Linked DNA regions of Persicobacter psychrovividus. The protein of the gene in region 1 interacts with the protein of each later gene in a pairwise test. Links are inferred from orthologs where the notes say so. Each region holds a gene or a part of one and is shown on either strand. Other genes may lie near its edges.

What was found.
Region 2: the proteins of ftsH (region 1) and hflK interact in binary tests that used the Escherichia coli proteins (3 or more experiments, as listed by UniProt). The link is inferred for Persicobacter psychrovividus from one-to-one orthologs.

Annotation. Positions count from the first base shown.
Region 1 is NZ_AP025292.1:397,298-406,688, reverse strand. Bases 4,277-7,226 are described here. They hold ftsH (ATP-dependent zinc metalloprotease FtsH), read left to right. Parts: upstream 4,277-4,697; coding sequence 4,698-6,755; downstream 6,756-7,226. Other genes in these bases: AABK40_RS01740 (UDP-2,3-diacylglucosamine diphosphatase), read left to right, coding at 6,882-7,226; rsfS (ribosome silencing factor), read left to right, coding at 4,277-4,503. In the rest of the region: 1-hydroxycarotenoid 3,4-desaturase CrtD, read left to right, coding at 1-50; AABK40_RS01765 (MltF family protein), read right to left, coding at 105-1,643; ahcY (adenosylhomocysteinase), read right to left, coding at 1,950-3,257; AABK40_RS01755 (biotin--[acetyl-CoA-carboxylase] ligase), read right to left, coding at 3,320-4,081; more of rsfS, read left to right, coding at 4,135-4,276; more of AABK40_RS01740, read left to right, coding at 7,227-7,679; AABK40_RS01735 (ATP-dependent Clp protease adaptor ClpS), read left to right, coding at 7,730-8,011; recombination mediator RecR, read left to right, coding at 8,044-8,667; AABK40_RS01725 (pyridoxal phosphate-dependent aminotransferase), read left to right, coding at 8,856-9,391. UniProt on the Escherichia coli protein: Acts as a processive, ATP-dependent zinc metallopeptidase for both cytoplasmic and membrane proteins. Plays a role in the quality control of integral membrane proteins.
Region 2 is NZ_AP025293.1:648,553-657,950, forward strand. What follows is about bases 3,744-6,700. They hold hflK (FtsH protease activity modulator HflK), read left to right. Parts: upstream 3,744-4,698; coding sequence 4,699-5,703; downstream 5,704-6,700. Other genes in these bases: AABK40_RS15980 (hypothetical protein), read left to right, coding at 3,744-3,959; hflC (protease modulator HflC), read left to right, coding at 5,708-6,649. In the rest of the region: AABK40_RS15960 (glycosyltransferase), read left to right, coding at 160-1,143; AABK40_RS15965 (GNAT family N-acetyltransferase), read right to left, coding at 1,221-1,691; AABK40_RS15970 (GNAT family N-acetyltransferase), read right to left, coding at 1,693-2,181; AABK40_RS15975 (aldose 1-epimerase family protein), read left to right, coding at 2,334-3,218; more of AABK40_RS15980, read left to right, coding at 3,582-3,743; AABK40_RS15995 (hypothetical protein), read left to right, coding at 6,798-7,256; AABK40_RS16000 (pentapeptide repeat-containing protein), read left to right, coding at 7,573-8,136; AABK40_RS16005 (hypothetical protein), read right to left, coding at 8,178-8,450; AABK40_RS16010 (DEAD/DEAH box helicase), read right to left, coding at 8,758-9,398.

The DNA.
Region 1 (9,391 bases):
CACTCTCCATTCTCAGTGGGAAATTAGCTCATGAATTTATGTCTGAATAAAAAAATAAGGCACCTGAATCAACAGGTGCCTTATTTTTTATAAGGATTATATTTTTAGCTTGGAATTAACTGCTGGTAAGATTCATAACGGCTCATGATATTCTTCACATAAGCAACAGGCTCACGACCTCGGCAATAACCCGACTTCACCACAGGGTCTTTGTAGTATTCCGCTTCAGACTTCTTCAGCATGAAAACCTCCACATTATCATCCCATGTTTTGGTATCCTTACCATATTTCTCTGCTAATCGCTGCGCATCCAAAACATGGCCCTGCCCAGCATTATAACTTGCCAGAATAAACTTAATTCGCTCTTCAGGATTCTCTACCCGTTTTGCCCAAAATTTATTAAGCCAATTCAGGTATTCTGTTCCCGCTTCAATATTATGGTGAGGATCATAAAGTTTTTCTGAATCCTTCCCAAAGAATTTGGCCGTATTTGGCATGACCTGCATCAGCCCTTCGGCACCCATCCACGATTTTGCATGTGGGTTAAAGAGCGACTCCTGATAAATCTGAGCTGCCAGCAGGCGCCAATCCCATCGGATATTTTCCGCCCCTTCACGAATCAGTTCGTCATAAGGGCTCAGGCGGGCACCATTCAGTGATGAGAACTCCGAATCATTACGCAACTTCAGGCGTTTCTCATCCATGAAGTACCGATTATAAATACCATTGAAACGGAAGGTACGTTTGATTTGCGTCAGCCAGTCGTTGGTAGCGGCCAATAGCTCAGGGGAATTTTTTCGCACCGCCCAGGATAAAGGTTGTGCTTCATCAATCGCCATCTCCGTATCCAAATTACCAAAATAAACGGCTTTGGAATTGGCGATATATTGATCTGCAATGGTATAATCGATTAACCCCTCGGCAACCTCGCGGATCAGTTCATCAGTAGACTTATCCACGACCTGAACATCCACAGGAGCTTTACAGATCAGCGACAACCGATGCAGCATATTCGCATAAACAGTATTTTTTGCCACATAAACCGTTTTGTTGGCCAGCTCCACTCGCTTCACCAAAAATTCGGTAGGCTGCTCTGGACTCACAGGATTTTTTCTACCCACTTTACGCTGCACCAAAGCAGGTGCTTCTTCACGCAGGGCATCTGTAAAATTAACCAGAAGTTTGCGACGGTTGGTCTGGGAAAGATTATGAGCAATGACATCTCCTTCTCCTGCGTTCAGCAATTTCATTGCCGAAGCAAATGAATCTGTCATTTTCACCTTCAGGTCCACATCAAGGGATTTGGAAAGGCTCTGTAACAATTCATACTCATAACCTCGTGGTGTTCCTTTATACAGGTAGTAACTTGAACGGTTCCCATAAAGAATTGCCGTCAGGTATCCTCGGTCTTTGATCTCTTTCAGATCGATTTCCACCATCGGAGTATGCGTTACCAACTGATGTTCGAGCACTTCTGCCTTGATCGTGTTGGTGGACGTCTGCCGACAAGCCGTAGGAATCAAACTCAGCATTACTGCTGCGTAAAGAAATCGGGCACCGCGATTAAAAGAACTATTGATGTAATGGGCAATATTCATATAATTTTGCTTTCGAATACTCACAAATAAACGATCTCGTTTCATCTGCTGAATTTAAAAGTGAACAACATGGGTTAAATCCAAATTATTCTTTGAAACTCGCGCATTCATTACTTGAGCAAGTATACGGAAAAACATTTCAATTATTTCCATTAATATTCATGTAGGTGTGTATTCATACACGAAATGAGCGATTAATGGATGAAATCCGCTATTTTAATTATATAAATTTTAGTTATAACTATTCCCCAACTTATAGAGTTTATATAAATCCTTATAAAAATAAAAAAAGAGCCCCGATTTGGAGCTCTTTTTTACAACCTTCACAATCCTGCTGGATCGCTACTTGTATTAATATCTATAATATTCTGGCTTGAATGGGCCTTCAACAGTTACACCAATATAAGAAGCCTGATCTTCTGAAAGTGTATCCAACTCCACACCGATTTTAGCCAAGTGCAAGCGTGCTACTTTTTCGTCCAGATGCTTAGGCAAGGTATAAACTTTGTTTTCATAGGCGTCACCATTGGTCCACAACTCGATCTGAGCCAATGTCTGGTTAGTGAATGAGTTAGACATTACAAAAGATGGGTGCCCAGTTGCACAACCCAAATTCACCAAACGACCTTCAGCAAGAATAATAATATTTTTGCCATTTACAGTGTACATATCCACCTGATCCTTAATCGTATCTTTGGTATCACCATATTTGCCGTTCAACCAAGCCATGTCGATCTCATTATCGAAATGACCAATGTTACAAACGATCGTTTTGTCTTTCATCGCTTCGAAATGACGACCAACCACGATATCCTTATTACCTGTAGTTGTTACAACGATGTCGGCTTCTCCTACGGCATTGTCCATTTTCTTCACCTCGAAACCTTCCATCGCGGCCTGCAATGCACAGATTGGGTCAATTTCAGTAACAATTACACGCGCACCTGCTGCTCGCAAAGATTCTGCAGAACCTTTACCTACATCACCAAAACCAGCAACTACGGCTACTTTTCCAGCAATCATTACATCAGTTGCACGGCGGATACCATCCACCAACGACTCACGACAACCATACTTGTTATCAAATTTTGATTTCGTTACCGAATCATTCACATTAATCGCAGGCATCACCAATGTACCCATGCGCTCACGCTCATAAAGGCGGTGAACACCTGTTGTTGTCTCTTCTGATAAACCACGAATATCTTTTACGAATTCAGGGAAACGATCAAAAACCATATTGGTCAAATCCCCTCCATCATCCAAAATCAAATTCAACGGCTTGCCACCTTCAAAGGCTGTCAAAGTTTGCTCAATACACCAGTCGAACTCCTCATCGTTCATTCCTTTCCAGGCATAAACAGGGATACCAGCTGCTGCAATCGCTGCGGCGGCGTGATCTTGCGTTGAAAAAATATTACATGACGACCAAGTTACCTCTGCCCCTAAAGCCACCAAGGTTTCGATCAATACTGCCGTTTGGATCGTCATGTGAAGACAACCTGCAATACGTGATCCTTTCAATGGCTGGTCTTTACCGTACTCCTCACGAAGCGACATCAACCCTGGCATTTCAGCTTCCGCAAGCGTAATCTCTTTACGTCCCCAATCTGCGAGGGAAATGTCTTTTACTTTGTATTTAAGACCTGATTCAATCATTGTTTCAAAAATATAGTTATTGATAGTTAATTTTTATTTGACATCATAAATCACTGTTAAAGTCAATAGTCTAAAGCAACAAACTTTATTTCTTTGAACTGATAACTTTTTTGACCAAGTGCTGATTCAACAAGCAGTGGTCCCTGGTCTTCCACCCCGATGATCCGCCCCTTAATTCTTGTACCATCAGCTTCCTCAAAATCATGAACTTGCTGATAACCATAAAGGGCGTTTAAATAGGCTTCTTTGATTTTTTCCTGATGTCCTTCTGCTAAGTTATGAAATCTTTCACTCATTGATTGAACAATCAGCTGCAAAATCTCACGTTTGTCAAAAAGCTGACCGCAACACATCCCGAGGGAAATTGCCCGATCAAGCTGAAAACTCATTTGATTGACGTTCAGCCCTACACCAATCACACACCAGTCAATTTTCCCAGCGCGAATCACATTCTCTATCAAAATCCCACAGATTTTCTGCTCTCCTACCAAAATATCGTTTGGCCATTTAAGCTTTAATAAATCTGACGGGATATATTGCTCCAGTACTTCGTAAATACTCAGTGCCACAACCATACTGATATAGAACTGCTCACTCAGGTGCACGAAAGGCAATTGCACTGCCGCCGAGAAGGTAAGGTTCTTTCCAGGCTCGGATTCCCAGTGGTTTCCTCGCTGCCCCCGGCCAGCCGTTTGGTCTTCAGCCACTATGACAGTGCCATTATTAATGTCACCTTTTAGTGCAAAATTCATTGCATAGCTGTTCGTGGACTGACATGTTGGCAGAAAAGTAATTTCTTTTCCGATTCTAAATTTTTTTGCCAATTTTTTGCGGTGTGAATTATACTTATATTACCTCGCTAATTTATATACATCGAATGGAAGAAAAAAATAACTTGACCTCAGAAGAACTAAGTCAAATGGTTGTAATGGGGATGTTGGACAAAAAAGCAAGTAATGTCGTAGTGATGGACCTTCGCAAGGTGGGAAATGCTGTGGCAGATTTCTTTGTGGTTGCAACTGGTAATTCAGATACACAAGTGGAATCTATTGCTCGTGGCGTTGATGAAGAGGTTTTTAAACAATGCAAAACCAATCCTTGGCATCGCGAGGGAATGGATAACCGTGAATGGGTGCTGATTGATTATGTGGACGTCGTAGTGCACGTTTTCAAGCAGGATAAAAGAGAATTCTACAATTTGGAAAATATGTGGGGGGATGCTAAAATCACCCGCATCGAGGAATAATTAGTTTTTGGGGGGAAATTCAAACCTTTCCCCAAAACTCTTCGATAATAATAAGGTCAGAAAAGTACAACTACTTTAAGATAATTGTAATAAATTATTGCGTTTGTTGACAATAATCCTACAAGCAAATCTTACCTTTATCAAAGTTGAACGACAACCTCAAACCTGTAACTTTTTATACAAACTAATTTATAATGGCAGAGAATCCACAGAAAAAGCGAAAGATGATTCCTACACCGCCACCAAGAAATAATTACCAAATGTGGGTGATTGTTTCTTTGCTGTTATTGGTGATTGGCTTCAGCCTGTTCGGTAACGGGAATCACACCAAGGACATTACCCTTAATCGCTTTGACGAGATGTTGAAAGCTGGTGACATCAAAGAGATTGTCGTTGTGCAAAACCGCAACAGCGTCGAAGTGTCGCTGAGAAAAGAAGCGCTTGAGAAAAAAGCCTACAAAGAGGACCAAAATGGCAACAGCGTCGGTTTCGGCGGCCAAACCAACGATGGTCCACACTATAAAATTCAAATCGTTTCAGGAGATTCCTTCATTGAGCATTTAGGCACAATGGAAGACAACCTGCAAAGCAACGACCCCGCTTACAAAAAAATCGGGTATAAAGTCGAAGAACGATCTGATTTCACTTCCTTTATTTTCAATTATGGCTTCCTGATCCTGATGATTGTGGCCTTTTGGTTCCTGATGCGCCGCATGACTGGCGGTGGCGGACCTGGCGGTCAGATTTTCAATATCGGAAAATCCAAAGCACAACTTTTTGATGCAGAAAATAAGGTCAAAATTACTTTCAAAGACGTTGCCGGCCTCGATGAAGCCAAAGAGGAAGTTCAGGAAGTTGTAGAATTTTTGAAAAAGCCTTCAAAATTCACCCGCCTCGGAGGTAAAATTCCTAAAGGTGCATTGCTTGTAGGCCCTCCTGGTACAGGTAAAACATTGTTGGCCAAAGCCGTTGCTGGAGAGGCAGGCGTACCATTCTTCTCGCTTTCAGGTTCTGATTTCGTCGAGATGTTCGTTGGTGTGGGTGCTGCCCGTGTACGTGATTTGTTTAAACAAGCCAAAGACAAAGCGCCATGTATCATCTTTATCGATGAGATCGATGCCATTGGTCGTATGCGTGGAAAAGGGCAAATGCCTGGTTCAAACGATGAACGTGAAAACACGCTGAACTCTTTATTGGTAGAAATGGATGGTTTTGGTACTGACTCAGGGGTAATTATCCTTGCGGCGACCAACCGCCCAGATGTATTGGATAGCGCATTGCTTCGACCAGGCCGTTTCGACCGTCAGATTTCTATTGACAAGCCAGACATTGTTGGCCGTGAGGCCATCTTCAGTGTTCACTTGAACAACCTGAGACTTTCCCCAGATGTTGATGCCAAGAAACTGGCAGCGCAAACCCCTGGCTTTGCTGGAGCGGAAATTGCCAACGTCACCAACGAAGCAGCTTTGATTGCTGCCCGCCGGGACAAAGAAGCGGTAGATATGCAAGATTTTCAGGATGCTGTCGATCGTGTGATCGGAGGACTTGAAAAGAAAAATAAGATTATCTCTCCTGAAGAGAAGAAAATTGTGGCTTACCACGAAGCAGGCCATGCAGTGGCAGGCTGGTTTTTGGAGCATGCCGATCCATTGGTAAAAGTAAGTATTGTCCCTCGTGGTGTTGCCGCTTTGGGTTATGCGCAGTATTTGCCAAAAGAGCAGTTCTTGTATCAGACGGAGCAATTGATCGATGAAATGTGTATGGCGCTCGGTGGCCGTGTTGCCGAAGACTTGATCTTCAACAAGATTTCCACAGGTGCATTAAGTGATCTGGAGCGTGTAACGAAAATGGCTTACTCCATCGTTTCGATTTACGGGATGAATGCTGAAGTGGGCAATGTTTCCTTCTACGACTCCAAGGGCAACGATATGGCATTTTCAAAACCATATTCTGAAGCTACAGCAGAGAAAATCGACGAAGAAGTTCGTAAGATTATCGAAGGGGCTTACCAACGTACCAAAGAGTTGTTGATGAGCAAAAACGATCAGCTTGAACTGATTGCTCAGGAACTGTTAGACAAAGAGATTTTGTTCCAGTCCGATTTGGAAAGACTGATCGGCAAGCGTCCTTTTGAAAAGCAGACCACTTATAAGGAATTCATGGACAAGGACATCAAAACTGTGGAAATCCCACCAGTAGCTGATGATAGCGACAACCTTGAAAAACCTTCTCAAGAGAATACAGAAGTATAAGCTTGAACAACAATATTCAGTTTTAAAAAATCAGATGGGTGATAAACTCGTCTGATTTTTTTATTTTTGCCCCAATAATAATCCGCAATAACAGGCCTTTTTGACTTGAGTACCGGCACAGAACATATGGATCTAAACGAATTAAAAGTACTTCCGCAAGGGAAAAAAATCTTCTTTGCCTCGGACTTTCACCTTGGCGCACCCAATGCCGAGCAAAGCCTGATCAGGGAACGGAAAATTGTGCGATGGCTCGATCATATTGAAGCAGAAGCGCATGCGATCCTGTTTCTTGGCGATATCTTTGATTTCTGGTTTGAATATAAAACGGTCGTTCCGCGTGGCTTCAACCGATTCTTCGGAAAGCTTGCAGCCCTCAAAGACCGCGGAATTCATGTCTATATGCTTACTGGCAACCATGATATGTGGATGTTTGATTTCTTCCCCAAAGAGTTCGGGATACCCGTCATTAAGCAACAGCCGATAAGCATCACGATCAATAACACCCGACTGATGTTTGGCCATGGCGATGGGCTCGGGCCTGGCGATAAGAAGTATAAGTTTCTGAAAAAAATCTTTGCCAACCCCTTCTGCCAGTGGTGCTTCGAACGCCTGCATCCCAACCTCGGCATTGGCATTGCCACGCGGTGGTCACATGGAAGCAGGGCTCAAAATGCCGACTTCGATGAGCAGTTTTTAGGGGACGACGAATGGATTTATGCCTATTGCAAAGCCGTCGAAGAACAGCAACACCATGATTATTATTTATTTGGACATCGCCATTTACCTATGAATCTGAGCGTTAGCGACAACAGCCGTTACCTGAATTTAGGAGAATGGATCTCACATTGCTTATATGGTGAGTTTGATGGACAAAAGCTTGAATTGCGAAATTTCGAATCGGAAACCAAGCCAATAAACAATTGATTATCAACAATATTTGATATATTTACGATCAAATAAACAAGCATTATCCCATGAGAAATGAATATTTGGAGGAAGTCCTCGAAGAAATCCTGACAGATGAGTCAACGGTTGAAGAGCGGGATCTTATGGTTTATAACGATGATATCAACACCTTCGATCACGTCATTGATACCCTGATCAAAGTTTGCCGACACACCACTGAGCAGGCAGAACAGTGTACATGGATCATCCATTACAAAGGAAAGTGTGCCGTAAAAAAAGGTACTTTGCGCGAGCTCAAACCTATGCGCGATGCCATTTGTGAAGCAGGCATTGACGCCAAGATTGTCTGAGCCTGAGCTACACTCTCCGCAACCCGTTTTATATGCAATTTTCATCAAAACTTATAGAAAACGCCGTCGGCGAAATCTCTAAATTACCAGGCATTGGGCAAAAAACAGCCCTGCGCCTGGTAATGCACTTGCTCAAAGCCCCTGAGGAACAGAGCGAGTCTTTATCAAAGGCCATTGTTAAAATGCGCCACGAAATTCAGTTCTGCAAAAAATGCCACCATATCAGCGACGAGGAAACCTGCAACATCTGCAACTCCCCACGGCGTGATGGCACGATCATCTGCTTGGTGGAAGAATCCCAGGACGTGATGGCCGTAGAAAACACCGCACAATATTTTGGGCATTACCATGTACTGGGTGGCGTAATTTCACCCATGGAAGGCATTGGCCCCTCGATGCTGAAGATTGATTCTCTGGTAAAAAGAATTACCGAAAGCATAGCAACAGATCAGCCCATTAAAGAGGTGATTCTGGCATTGTCCCCGACAATGGAAGGCGATACCACTGCCTTTTATTTAACGAAAAAATTAAAGGCTTTCGAACACCTGAAAATTACCACCATTGCACGAGGTATCCCTGTTGGTGGCGAGCTGGAATATGCTGATGAAGTAACATTGGGCCGCTCAATTCAGGCAAGGGTTTCTTTTGCCGACTAAGGGAAAAATGGAAATCACTTTGTCAATTTCAGTCAGTTAGGATAAATATTGAAGCGGAAAAATTAAAGATCGTGCAACATTAAATTAATGTGTTGTTATATTTAGTTGAACATTCGGAATTTTTAGTAATACTGACTAAATTTTGATGTTTATAATTACTCATTAAACCGTTTTAACCGCATTAATTTATGGACATCCTATCCAATCGTGTAAAATCCATGACCGTATCAGCTACTTTGGCCATGGCACAAAAAGCTCGTGAAATCAAAGCTCAAGGAGCAAATGTTATTAGCCTGAGCTTAGGTGAGCCTGACTTCAAAACTCCTCAGCACGTTCAGGATGCCGCCAAGGAGGCTATCGATTCTGGCGACTTCTTCTCTTACACACCAGTACCTGGTTACCAGGATTTACGTGAAGCGATTGCCGCAAAATTAAAGCGCGAAAATGGTATAGAGGCTAAAGCTGAAAATATTGTGGTTTCTACGGGCGCCAAACATTCTATTGCCAATGTGTTCATGTGTATCCTGGACGATGGCGATGAAGTGATCATCTACTCTCCATTCTGGGTAAGTTATCCTGAAATGGTTGGTGTTGCTGGTGGTAAGCCTGTATTTATTAATGCTGGTATCGAGAAAGATTTCAAAGCTACTGCCGATCAGCTTGAAGCCGCAATCACGCCAAAAACCAAAGCCATCATTTTCTCTTCTCCTTGTAACCCTACAGG
Region 2 (9,398 bases), on another replicon or contig:
GATTTGTTTTAAATAATAATCGAATATAACACCAGCTTAATCAGAATGTCAAATTTTATTTAGATTAATTACAAATAAAGACAGAAATCAATCTAATCATAACGATGGCTGCTTGCAAAAGCCTTAATTTTAGCCACAAACCAATCATAGTATTATCTCATGAAAATTCTGATCGTCGATAACTCCTTTTTGCCCTTCAACAAATATGGTGGAACAGAACGCGTTATTTGGTATTTGGGGAAAAGCCTAAGCCAAATGGGGCATGAGGTTGGTTACCTGGTCAAGCAAGGGTCCTCGTGCCCTTTTGCCAAAATTCATGAGATTAACCCAACGGAAGAGATTACAGCACAAATTCCTGAAGGTTATGATATGGTTCATTTTCAGTTTCAGGTAAAGGACTACCCCCATCCGCACGTGATGACCTTCCACGGTAATCAAAACCACCAAAGTCCTTTTGCGCAAAATACCATCTTTATCTCGGCCAATCACGCCCAAAGGTATGGCGCTGACACCTTTGTACACAATGGTTTGGATTTTTCGGATTATGGCAGTGTAGAACTGCACAACCCTAAAAATTATTTCCACTTTATTGGCAAGGCGGCATGGCGACTAAAAAATGTAAAAGGGGCCATTAATATTATCAAGCAGGTACCACAGGCCAAGCTGAAAGTCCTCGGAGGCAATCGCCTGAATCTAAAAATGGGATTCAGGTTTACAACAACACCCAAAGCGCAATTCCATGGAATGGTGGGTGGTGATGAAAAAAACAATTATTTAAGATACTCTAAAGGACTGATCTTTCCTGTATTATGGCACGAGCCTTTTGGTCTTGCCATCACGGAAAGTTTATACTATGGTAATCCCGTTTTTGGGACTCCATACGGCTCCCTGCCTGAATTAGTACCCACAGAATTCGGCTTTCTAAGCCACCGATCCTCAGAAATTGTTGAGGCCGTAAAAAATGTTGACCAATTCAGCAGAAAAGCCTGCCATGAGTATGCCGTAGAAATGTTTAATGCTGATAAAATGGCGGAAGGCTATTTAAAATGCTATGAGCGCGTTTTAAATCATGAGCCCCTCAATGCCCAGGCTCCACAATTGAAGAAGGTACAGGAAGAGAAATTCCTTCCCTGGGAAGCATAAACCGAAGATCTAAATGCGCCATTGATGACCTTGGAAAGGTACTGAATGGCGAAAAAATAATCTTTAAAAAACCACATTTACCTCTGCCACGAAATTTTCACTGTTGATAATGTTTCCGTATCCAGTCGATCGTCCAAATCAACGGAGAAGCCATTCTTGTGATAAAAAGCTAAAGGAGGCAGGTAAGGTTTTCCATTGCCTTTGATGTATTGATCAGTGGTAACCACCCAACCCTGAAGCGCACAGCGTTCTGCCTGTGCGAGCTTCAAAAGCTGACTGCCAAATCCTTGCCGCTGCACCCCACTATCGATAATCATGGCAAAATACCGCTGGCCATCACGTAAAAAATCACAATACCAGCCTACCATCAGGTCGTTTTGATCAAGAATCACACGATGCCTTCGTGCCAGCAAGCTGTTGAGGTATTGTTTAAAATCTGAAATTTTCTGCCACTGAATTTGCCTGGGATACTCCTTGTTCCACAAATCGTGGGCTTGTGCTTTCAGGTGATCAGAAAGACTGTCTATGGTAATAATCCTATACGCCACCTTATTTCAGCTTTTTTTCATACACAAAATCATCCATAATATATCCGCTGCCAATATCAGCAATCATGGCCTTTTTACGTTCAAATCCAAGCTTTTCATAAACGGCCATCGTCTTGCTGTTGTATTTATTGACGGTCAAACGGATGATTTCACAACCTTTTGCCAGTGCAAAATCCTCGACGAAAGTCATCATTTTCCGACCGTAGCCCTTCCCCCGGGCGTGGTCTACCAAATAAAATTTACTGAGAAAAAGTACCTCCTCACGCACCTGAACGGCCAAATATCCCAATAATTGCCCCTCATGCTCCAGCATAAAATAAGCGTAGCCTTCTTGCTGTTGCTGTGCAATTGCTTCCGCCGACTGAAACTTCTCCAACATATAAGCCACCTGCGCCTCACCGATAATTGGTGTGTAATGCTGCTCCCAGATTTGCTTGCCTACCTTTGCTACCGCCGCTCGTTGTTCGGCTGTAGCCACATTGATCATCATCTTATGCTACTGTTAAAATCAAGGTCCTACCATCGGACCATCATCTTCAAATATAAGAAGATTGATATAAGACAGCTAAAAGAGTGAAAAATTTAACTATTTTTCCGACAGAGAACTTCAAGGGACATTTCGTCCTGTAAAAATATAAGCGTATGACAACAGTAATTGAAAATGATTTTTTAAAGGCCAAAATCAAGCACGATGGCGCCGAATTATGTTCACTGATCAATAAAACCACTGGAAAAGAATTGATCTGGCAAGCCGACCCGAAAGTCTGGCGGCGCCATGCACCGATTTTGTTCCCCTTTGTAGGTCGCATGAAAGATGACCAATATACCCATGAAGGAAAAACCTATAAAATGGGGCAACATGGTTTTGCCCGTGATCGCCAGTTCGATGTTAAATCGGCCTCGGCGGAGAAGGTGCTGTTCACCCTTACCGCTGATGAAGAGAGCCTGAAAATTTATCCGTTTGCCTTTGAGCTTCGTGTTCAGTATGCTTTGGAAGAGAAGAAATTGGTGATTGGCTATCAGGTGGTCAATACCGACCAAAAAGAGATTCTCTTCTCAATTGGTGCGCATCCTGGTTTTAATGTTCCTTTGAATGAGGGAGAACATTTCAACGATCATAGTCTGTGTTTCGAGCAGGAAGAGCAACTTGATCGACATATGCTTGCTGAAAATGGTCTTTTCGATGGCCGCGTAGACATGGGTTACCTTTCGGGAAAACGCCATTTGACACTAAATTTCGACAAATTTGATGAAGACGCATTGGTTTTTGAAGATTACCAATCGGCGCATGTTGACCTGGTGAATCTTAAAGAAAAAACAGCCCTTCTGCGCTTCCATTTCAAGAATTTCCCTTATTTGGGCATCTGGACTAAACCAAAGGCGCATGCCAATTATATCTGTATAGAGCCCTGGTTTGGCATTGCAGATTATACTTCAGGCAATGAAGAGCTTGCCGACAAAGCGGGTATTCAAAGACTCCCTGAAGGGCATTCTTTCGGCTGTCAGTACGCCGTTGAAATCCCATAAATTCCCCTTTGAACCTTAAATAATGACTGATGATTTGTGATCGATGCCCGATAATTTTCGCCTCGATCACAATTGATCAGTCTTTTTTTTAAACGATTATTGATCGAATTAATCACCGTTAGATACTTCCTTGTAACTGGTTTTACCCACTTGAATACAGCCCAAATTCCCGACACTAAAGGGCGCCTCAATCACACATAAGAATGATCCAATTTTGACAACCGAATTTACTTAAACAAAGGAATTTGAGATTTAGGACAACATAACATCCTCAATCGGCTGAATTCGAATGTCTAAAATTTACTACATCAAGGGGTTGCTGCTGAAATAAAATCGTTATAAAAAGATAACCGATTTATATTTATGAAACAGTTTTCAGCAGTCCTTCCACATTTGCCACACCTGATCATGACCCATCATGCCGAGCGCAGGTGCATACAACGCAACATCCACATTTCTGACTTGCAGCATATTATCGATTACGGACATGGTTCGCATCGGCAGAATATGCGATTTTTTACCGTCAAGAAAAGTGAACTCCCCCATGAGCTCGACCACAAATCCGCCGATAAACTCAGTCGGCTGGTGGTGGTCATGGATTTGGTTCAGCCTTTGATCATTACCGCCTATTATCAAGCAAGGCCCTACAAGCATATCCGCAAAAAGAATAAAAAAATTAACCTTGATCATGTGAGTGGGACGCAGAAAACACAGTATTTAAAGCACCGACATTTCAGATAACTTACCGTAATAAATATCCCCCCTTTTTTCGGTCAGTACAATTTTGTGTCCGCGGGTTTTATGGGCATAGATCAGCAACTGTTTCTTTGTGTATCATCATTTTAGACTACTGCTGAAGGTCGGAGATGCTCAATATTTCGTTCAGTAGAAGTGCATAATTTTCATCCTGCCTCACTTTCAGACAGTGCCTATTTCAATTCAATCGATCAGTATCGGTTTTGAAATGGGCATTTTTTTATCTTAAATCCCTCACTATTTTACAGTTGAACGGAATAATTTCGGTAGTAAAAAATCCTCTATAATGAGGACCATTTTACAGTTCCCCGCAAGCGGCAGGTTTAGTCATTTTTGTGAATCAATGATTCTTCCCCTCGATTTACCATTGATCAAAACCTCAACCTTTTACCACTACTCCTTCTCCAAAATCAATAAATACAACTGCTACATCATAGCAAATTTCTAACATTACTATAAATAACAATACATAAACTGATTATTAGCACATAATTTCGGCTATATATGTGCTATCTTTGTTTCGGAACGTTAGCAGATTAACCTATTAATCAATAATTTACTGTAATCATTTTTCAGAAAGCTAAAGCTTCGTTTTCATGATGAATGATCAGCAAATTTTTCATTATTTCCGCCATTCATTAGCATCAAATCTTTTTTGTAAATGAGGCACACACGGAAGATCTGCGATGGTACCAATGCATAATTTAGAATTCACCATATTTTTATGAGACAAGAAGACTACAATGACTTCACCCGACAGGGCAATGAGTTAATGGACCAACTTAGAGGCAAAGGCAGGTATATTTTACCGATCATTCTCCTGGTGGTTCTTTCGGTTTCGAGCACCTTTCAAATCGGGCCAGAAGAAATCGGTGTCATTACCCGTTTCGGGAAATACACCAAATCTGTGGAATCAGGGCTGAACTTTAAAATCCCCTTCATTGAGTCGGTGTATAAAGTACCTGTTGAACGCCAGCAAAAACTCGAATTTGGGTTCCGCACGGCAGAAGCAGGCGTGCAGTCCTATTATGAAGACCGCAGCCAAACCACCGCTGATGAGTCCCTGATGCTTACAGGAGATTTGAACCTTGCTGATGTAGAGTGGGTAATTCAGTACCGAATTTCCGATGCCTACAAATTTTTGTTCAAAGTGCGAAATCCTGAGGCGACCCTTCGCGACTTAACGGAGGCAGCCATGCGCGAAATTGTAGGAGACCGAACGGTAAACGAGGTGTTGACTATCGGACGTTCGGAAATTTCCAGCCAGCTAAAAATTACAACGCAGGCGTTGTGTGATGAATACCAACTGGGGATAAAAGTAGAGCAGGTCGTACTTCAGGATGTTAACCCTCCTGAGCCAGTAAAAAAGGCTTTTAACGCAGTAAATGAGGCGCAACAACAGAAAGAAACGCTGATTAACCAGGCCAAGTCGGAATATAATAAAGTGATTCCGAGAGCCAAAGGGGAAGCGGAAGAGACCATTCAGAAGGCAGAAGGTTACGCCACGGAACGGATCAATAAAGCTTTGGGGGAAGCCCGTCGATTTACAGATTTGTACAACGAATATGTAAAAGCGCCAGAAGTCACTAAGCAGCGGATTTACCTCGAAACGATGCAGGAAGTGATGCCTAAACTGGGCAACAAAATCATTACTGATGAACAGGGGCAGAATGTGCTTCCGTTACTTCAGATGAGCTTAGACAAACACGCCACCACGCCTAAAAAATAAGACCATGTCCACAGCAAAATATACCATAATATTTATATTCCTGATCTTGATCGGCCTGCTTTTGAGCCAATCGATGTTCATTGTAAATGAAACTGAGCAGGTGGTCATCACCCAGTTTGGAAAGCCTGTTGGTCAGGCCATTACAAGCCCTGGTATTCAGTTCAAAGTCCCTTTTATTCAAACTACCAATTATTTCGATAAGCGATATTTGGAGTGGGATGGCGACCCAAATCAGGTGCCTACAAAAGACAAAAAGTTTATTTATGTTGATACCTATGCCCGTTGGCAAATCACAGATCCATTGCAGTTCTTCAAGCGATTGACCAACGAACGTGGAGCGCAATCTCGTCTGGATGATATTCTTGATGGGGAAACCCGCGACTTTATTGCCAATCACGATTTGGAAGAGGCCATCCGAAGCACCAACCGAGAGCCCATGGTGGCGGATTCCCTTGGCGATGGTGTAGGAGATAAACTCCGAAAAATTCGCGTGGGGCGGGAAAAAATTCAGCAGATGATTCAAGAAAGTTCCAACCGCCAGGCACAGGATTTGGGAATCAAGGTATTGGATTTCCGTTTTAAACGCATCAATTATATCAGCGATGTAAGAAAGCAGGTGTATGAGCGTATGAAATCCGAACGATTCAGAATTGCTGACAAGTTTAAATCTGAAGGATCGGGTGCTGCCTCAAAAATTAATGGGGAGAAAGAAAGGGAGCTGAAGCGAATTCAGTCGGAAGCCTTCCGTAAAGCGGAGGAGATTAAAGGACAGGCAGATGCTAAAGCCGCGGCAATTTACGCCAATGCCTACAACAAAAATGCACAGTCGAGGGATTTGTACAGCTTCATGAAATCTATGGAGACTTTCGAAAATACCTTTGATGGACAAACATCGGTTATTTTATCGACCAAAAGTGATCTTTATAAATACCTGAAAAGTTACTAACAAAACTTTGTAAACCGTTCAAAAGCCTGCAGACATTGCAGGCTTTTTGTGTTTAGCACCTTTAATTTATGACTTGCAGGAAGAAAATGCCCACGCGCTGATCAAAAGATAAAATCGCTTATCTTTACGCTAAATCAATCCTCAAATCATGCTTTACACACGAAAACAACGCACCAAGCTTCATTTTTTCCATTACTATTTTGGCCATGGCCGCCTGTTGGCATTATTGCGAATTGCTGGTGGCCCACTGTTGATGATCATGGCCATGAAACTGCGCTTTGCCCCTCAGCAATACGATCTTGTGCTGCTCAATATGCTCTTTATTCTTGGGGTATATGCCCTTGGCCGACCCGTAGTTACCATGATGACGAGCTGGAAAAATCTCCGCACCATTGAACTGAAAACGGAAGTAAAAGAAGACGCTTTATATATCAATGAAAATGGCTACGAACTGAAAATCCCTCTTCAGGAATTCAAATCAATAAAAAAACAAATTAGCTATTTTCGGTTCAATCTCAATAAATGGCAAGGATTCTCAATCCCTGACTCTTTCTTTAGTTCAAAAGATTTTGATAATATTTATAATTTCACTAAAAAAAGAAAGTAATAAGCCTAATTTTCTATCCCTTAAACGCATAAGCGGACAGGCGCTATTTAGAGGTTGATCTTACAAATATTGCCAAGGGTGCATGAACCACTTATATCAATACGGATAAATTAGTTTACTTTGAGGAAAATATATTTCAAATATTCACCACTTTTCAAAAAACCTGCCGCCACTGACTGGGGCATTTACCCATAGCTACATAGCTATATTCATATAAAGATGTCATTGACATTTTTGTACTCAAATTCATTAACAAATATACATAATATACCCTGCAGCCCTCCTTTAACGATCTTTTCACCTTGTCAAAAATAATATGAAGGCATTCACTGAGAATGAAAAATTTACGGGATTAACCACTCTAAAAGCGAATAGTACATTTGAGGATTGTGAATTCCGACAGTGTAATTTTCAGTCCTGTAAAATCACCGACATCAATTTTATTAATGTCCATTTTATTGATTGCGATTTAAGCCTTGCAGTATTCCGTCATGTAAAGTGGCAGCAAGTAAGCTTTACAAACTGTAAACTTATGGGCGTGAAACAGCCCGAGATCAGTAAAATGTTATTATCTGTAAAGTTTATTAATTGTAATCTGATGATGATGCATTTGGAAGGGCTCGCACTACAGCGGGCGGTATTCAAATCGTGTAATTTGAAAGAAGCGATTTTAATTGACTGTGACTTAAGGGAAAGCAATTTCGAGGACAGTCATTTAGCAGGTGCCTTGATTCATAACTGCGACTTGCGCAAGGCGGACTTTCAGTGGGCTACCGCCTACCAGATTGATCCAGGCCATAATCAACTGAAAGGGGCGGTATTCAGCGAATCGGGGCTCTCAGGCTTACTGCAACACTTGGATATAAAAATTAACCCATAAAAAAAAGGAGCAATTTGCTCCTTTCTTTATGCTTAGTTTAATTAAGCAATAAGGTCTTGCATGTAGGCAATCTTATCTTTACAGATTTTATCAATAGCGACTAATAACTCTCTGATTTCATTGATCTTCATTGAATGTGGATCTTTCATCTTTTTCAAGATGGTCTGATATGTCGTCCCCATTTCTGTTCCAATTTCGGCATAAGAAATGTTTAGACCTTTAATCAATTCATCGATTTGAGTTAAAGTGATATCGATGTTATCTAAGCTTTGATTGATCTCTTTTAGAGAGATTTTTCCTCCTTTTTTTCCCATGATTGATATAATTGTTAATAGGGTTAATTTCTATTATTAAAGATATTTAAAAAATTGACTTAAAAAAACCATTCATAAAATTAATTAACATTTCTTAACAAATATTATATAATTAGTGGGGAGAAAATAATGCTCAAATAAAGTATGTACATTTATTTGGTGTTTTATTACTAAAAAATTAATTAATTATTCATCCTTCTTTTACTTCTCATTAAATGTATGGGCGTAAATAGGAGGTTTAAGAAGCCTAAAAACAAAAAAAGTGTAAGGAAACCTTACACTTTAAAAATATGGGGTGAGCAAATCACTATTTTTTCTTTTTCTTCTTTTTGTCCTTCCAGCTCTTTTTAGGTGCCTTTTTAGGTTTTTCAAATACGTCGCCAGTCATATCATCAAGATTGGTCATTTTCATTAATGATTGCCAGTTCTCTTCATCATGACCAGAAAAATCAACGGTGGTAGAGTAATCTTTAGGGTCAATATCAAAAACCTTGATTTCTTTATTCAAGAAAGACTCTATTTCTTTCAGCGTTGCTTCCTCTTCAGGGGCACAGAAAGAAATGGCATATCCTTTTTCCTTGGCACGTCCCGTACGTCCTACACGGTGAACGTAGTTCTCTGAAAGCTCAGGCAAATCATAATTAACGACATATTCTACACCAGCGACATCAATACCACGGGCAGAAATGTCGGTAGCGATTAAAATTTTAAGTTCCCCGCTGCGGTAACTTTTCATTGTTTCTTCGCGCTCTTTCTGGTCTTTCCCTCCGTGCAGCGTCGCTGATTTGATGCCCACACGTTCCATGGCTTTCATGACCCTTTCAGCCCTTACCTTGGTACGTACAAACACCAACATCTTCTCCCCTTCGTGCTCTTTGATCAAACGCTCCAAAAAGAATCGTTTATCATCCATTGCGACAAATGCCACAGAATGGGTCACATTTTTAG